Regions from separate parts of the Neisseria blantyrii genome, predicted to be linked through region 2. Evidence: riboswitches for the same ligand, from Rfam matches in the RefSeq annotation. Region 2 holds a riboswitch; the other holds the start of a gene.
What was found. Region 2 has a riboswitch for thiamine pyrophosphate ahead of thiC (phosphomethylpyrimidine synthase ThiC). Riboswitches for the same ligand answer to the same signal wherever they lie in the genome.
Positions count from the first base shown of each region.

Region 1: it holds a riboswitch for thiamine pyrophosphate, as region 2 does, so the genes downstream of both, cytX (putative hydroxymethylpyrimidine transporter CytX) here and thiC (phosphomethylpyrimidine synthase ThiC) in region 2, are expected to answer to the same signal.

Region 1 covers NZ_CAUIZY010000010.1:54,779-57,256, forward strand. Annotated here, with positions in the region: gene cytX (putative hydroxymethylpyrimidine transporter CytX) at 1-1,178, opposite strand, end outside; TPP riboswitch at 1,243-1,347, opposite strand; gene tldD (metalloprotease TldD) at 1,464-2,478, shown strand, end outside.
Region 2 covers NZ_CAUIZY010000016.1:12,346-14,823, reverse strand. Annotated here, with positions in the region: gene Q9J80_RS10085 (NUDIX hydrolase) at 1-524, opposite strand, end outside; tRNA gene Q9J80_RS10080 (tRNA-Met) at 769-845, opposite strand; TPP riboswitch at 995-1,094, shown strand; gene thiC (phosphomethylpyrimidine synthase ThiC) at 1,184-2,478, shown strand, end outside.

The DNA.
Region 1 (2,478 bases), on a different contig from region 2:
GTGGCAATGGCGGTAGCAATCATTACGGGCGCGGTCAGGCCGATGCTGCTTTCCCAGCCTGCCGACAGCAGGGAGCGGTAGAGAATGAAGCCGGCCAGCCATAAGGCCAGTCCGACAACATCAAAGCCTTTTACTTCCTCACGTCGTTTTAAGACGAAGAAGTCGGCAATCAAAACTGCCGCCATCGGCGCAAATACCGAGCCGATCAAGAGGAGGAAGTTTTCATATTCGGTAACGGGCAGGAGGACGGCAAGCAGTGTGCCGACAACGGCGACGGCAATGGCGACGGGTGTTTCCGCAAGTTTGGCGGAAATATTGTTGGCACTTACGCCGGCGGAGTAAGCATCGAGAAAAGTGGTGGTAACGGTCGACAGGACGACTGCCAGAATGCCCGTTATGCCCAAGCCCGCGCCCAACAGGATTTTTGCCACATCGGTTTCTCCGGTGAACAACGCTGCTGCCAAACCCAAGGCATACATCCAGCAGCCCGTCAGCGTATAGGCGAGCGTTGCCGTCAGGGTTGCCGCAAACGGGCGGCGTGCTTGGCGTGTGTAGTCGGCGGCCAGCGGCAGCCAGGAAAGCGGCATGACGGCGGACAATTCGACTGCTGTTCCGAAGCTCATGCCGTCTGAAACCTGTGCGGCGGTGCTGCCTGCCGTGGAAAAGACTTCGGCACTCAGCCACAGAACCGCCAACAGCATCAGCACCATCGAACCGGTTTTCAGCCAGCCTGTTTTGCGTGCGCCGAAAATCAGCCACAAGACAATCAGCGCGCCGTTGGCAAAAGCCCACCAAGAAAACGATCCGTTTTGCCAGAGCATTTTGCCCAGTGCGGAACTTGCCGCCGCACCCGAATAAATCATGACGGCCGTCCAGCCGACCAGTTGCAGCACGTTCGCCGCCGAAAATAAGACGGAACCGCCTGTGCCGAACGACAGGCGTATGCTTTCCATCGCGCTTTTTTGCGTGAATGCGCCGATATATGCCGCCGCGAAAAACAATATGCCGCCGATGGCATGGCCGAGCAGCAGTGCCGCCAAACCGCGTTGCCAGCCCAAGGGGGCGAGCAGTGTGCCCGTGCTGATTTCGGCAATCGATACCGCCGCGCCGAACCAAATCAGCCCGATGCCGGCAGCGGAGGCGGCAGACGAAGGTTGTTGTGAAATATTGCCCGACATATGACGTCCTTTAAAAAGAAGGAAGGTGGGCGGGGAAGTGCGGAAAGGGAACGGAAGCCCGAACGGGCAGGGAAGGTTTGTTTCCTACGCAGGCATTACCCCGACAGGTTCTACGGATTTTGCTTTCGCAATCTCAGCCGCCCGGCGGGCAGCACTCCGACAAAGAGCTTTAAGTGTACACAAAAGCAGGGGATGTTGGCAAAAATCTTACATTTCAGGCGGCACGATACATTTTCATAACAAATGCCGTATAATCGGCCCACTGATTTTTTATGCTCCGACACCATGCATCAAACCTATTATGCCGTACGGCGAGATTTGCTCGAAGCCAACCATCTTTCTCCCGATTTGCTCGCCCAAAGCCTGAGCATTATCGGCACCAACCATGTCGATTATGCCGACATTTATTGTCAGCGCACCGCCTATGAAAGTTGGCATCTGGAAGAAGGCATCGTCAAATCGGGCAGCTTCCAAATCGATCAGGGTGTGGGCGTGCGTGCCGTTTCGGGCGATAAAACCGCTTTTGCCTACGCCGACAGCCTGTGTATTGATTCGATCAACCGCTCTGCCAAAGCCGTTCGCGTGATTGGTGCGGCCGGTGGCGAGGCCAGCGTCAAAGTGCCGACACCTGCCTACGGCAAGCCTGTCCACATGGCGATGGATCCTATTGCCAGCCTTGATTCCGCTGCCAAAGTCGCGTTGTTGAACAAAGTCGAAACGCTCGCCAAAGCCGCCGATCCGCGCATCGTGCAAGTGATGGCGGGTTTGACCTGCGAATACGATATGGTTTACCTCGCCCGTCTGGACGGCAAACACGCCGCCGACATCCGCCCGATGGTGCGCCTGAACGTTACCGTCATCGCCAGACAGGGCGAACGCCGCGAACAGGGCAGCGCGGGCGGCGGAGGACGCTACGACTTGGCTTATTTCGATGAAACTCTGGTGCGGCAGTTTGTCGATGCCGCCGTCAAGCAGGCACTCACCAATCTCGAATCCCGCCCCGCGCCCGCCGGAGAAATGACCGTCGTTTTGGGCAACGGCTGGCCGGGCGTGTTGTTGCACGAAGCGGTCGGACACGGTTTGGAAGGCGATTTCAACCGCAAGGGAACCAGCGTCTTTTCCGGCCGGATCGGCGAGCGCGTCGCCGCCAAAGGCGTTACCGTCGTCGATCAGGGCGATATTGCCGGCCGGCGCGGTTCGCTCAACATCGACGACGAAGGCAACGAAACCCGCCGCACCGTATTGATTGAAGACGGTATTTTGACCGGCTATATGCAGGACGAAACCAACGCCCGCCTGA
Region 2 (2,478 bases):
GGCATTTCGCCGCTGGAAACACCGCCGGCGGCAATATTGTCGAGTTTGTCGGGATCGACTGCCTTGTGCGGACTGCGCCTGCCTATCCAGAAATGCCATCGGCCGTCCGATTCGGTCAGACCGTTGAGATGGACAGCGCGGCTGAGCAGCCCGAACGGACGGAAAGCGGCGCGTTCGAGCGTGAACAAGGGATTGCCGCCGCTGTCGGTCAGGTCGAAACACTCGTTGCGCCAGCCGTCTAGCAGCCCCGCACAGTGCCAACTGCGGGCAAGATGTTGCAAGCGTCCGCCCATATCTGACCAGCCGTCCGCATTCAGGAAAATGCCGTCTGAAGACTCCGAGCAGCCTGCCTGCCAGTCTTTTTTGACGCGTTCCGCCCATTCCGGCGACAGGTTTCCCAAAGGCAGACCGTTCAGATACAGCGTTTTCCAGCAGCTTTCTGCACCGTAACTTGCTTTTGCCCACTCGAACAGGGCATCAAGGTCTTGTTTGCTGACGGATTCGGTAAAACGGACGGTCGGCATAGTCGGCTTTCTTGAACATAATGCGGAAGATTGTAGCCAAACCGCCTGAATTTGCAACCGCAAACAGACGGCGGTCTGCCGTTCCGATATTGCGGCAGGAAGGAAAATCCGGCAAAAAACGGAGGCAGCAGGAAACAGGAAACAGGAAACAGGAAACAGGAAACAGGAAACAGGAAACAGGAAACAGGAAACAGGAAACAGGCAAAACAAAACCCCTCGGCATTGAACCGAGGGGTTTGATATTTGGTTGCGGGAGCAGGATTCGAACCTACGACCTTCGGGTTATGAGCCCGACGAGCTACCATGCTGCTCCATCCCGCGTCAGAAAGTAAAACTATACGGAAGATTTTTTATGTTGTCAAACATTATTTCTGCGAAAAATCATAAAATTTTGCCGTCCGGCGGTTTATGCCTGATTTGAAATATTATTTTCTTTACAAAAGTTCATGTTCGTGATTTAATTTTGATTAACATTGAAACAGGGGTGCTGCCCGACAATTGGGCGGCTGAGAAATACCCTTTACACCCGATCGGGATAATACCTGCGTGGGGAGTTTTCACGGATTCTGCCTTTCAGACGGCATTGGTTTTCAAATGCCGTCTGAAAACGCAAAACGCTCCTGTTTCTTATCCTAAACGAGAAAACAGGAGCATTTTTTATGACTACGCCAAAAAAAACCGCCAAAACTTCCGGCAACGAAGCGCGCGAGCTTGCCGATTTGAGCGAAGACATCGGCATCCGCTTCAAATATCCGAACTCCGAGCGCGTATATCTGCAAGGCAGCCGCGACGACATCCGCGTGCCTTTGCGCGAAATCCGTCAGGACGACACCTACACGGCGCAAGGTACGGAAGCCAATCCGCCGATTCCCGTCTATGACACCAGCGGCGTGTACGGCGATCCGGCGGCGCATATCGACCTGAAACAAGGCCTGCCGCACATCCGCACGGCGTGGCTGGACGAACGCGGCGATACCGAAATCCTGCCCAAACTCTCCAGCGAATACGGTATCGAACGCGCACACGACCCGCAAACCGCCCATCTGCGTTTCAACCAAATCACCCGTCCGCGCCGCGCGAAAAGCGGCCGCAATGTAACCCAGCTTCACTACGCGCGCCAAGGCATTATCACGCCCGAAATGGAGTTTGTCGCCATACGCGAACGTTTAAAATTAGACGAATTGTCCCAAAAACCGGAATACGCCAAGCTCTTGAAACAGCACGCAGGACAAAGTTTCGGCGCGAACATCCCGACCCATCCCGACCAAATCACGCCCGAATTCGTGCGCCAAGAAATCGCCGCCGGACGCGCGATTATCCCTGCCAACATCAACCACCCCGAACTCGAACCGATGATTATCGGCCGCAACTTCCGCGTCAAAATCAACGGCAACTTGGGCAACTCCGCCGTCACTTCCAGTCTGACCGAAGAAGTCGAAAAAATGGTGTGGTCGCTGCGTTGGGGCGCGGACACGATTATGGATTTGTCCACCGGCGCGCATATCCACGAAACGCGCGAATGGATTATCCGCAACGCGCCCGTCCCCATCGGTACCGTGCCTATCTATCAGGCTTTGGAAAAAACCGGCGGTATTGCCGAAGATTTGACTTGGGATTTGTTCCGCGACACCTTAATCGAACAGGCGGAACAAGGCGTGGACTATTTCACCATACACGCGGGCGTGTTGCTGCGTTATGTGCCGATGACCGCCAACCGCCTCACCGGCATCGTCTCGCGCGGCGGTTCCATCATGGCGAAATGGTGTTTGGCACATCATCGGGAAAACTTCCTCTACACGCATTTCGACGAAATCTGCGAAATTATGAAGGCGTATGACGTATCGTTCAGCTTGGGCGACGGTTTGCGCCCCGGCTGCATTGCCGATGCCAACGACGAATCCCAATTCGCCGAATTGCACACCTTGGGCGAATTGACCGCCAAAGCGTGGAAACA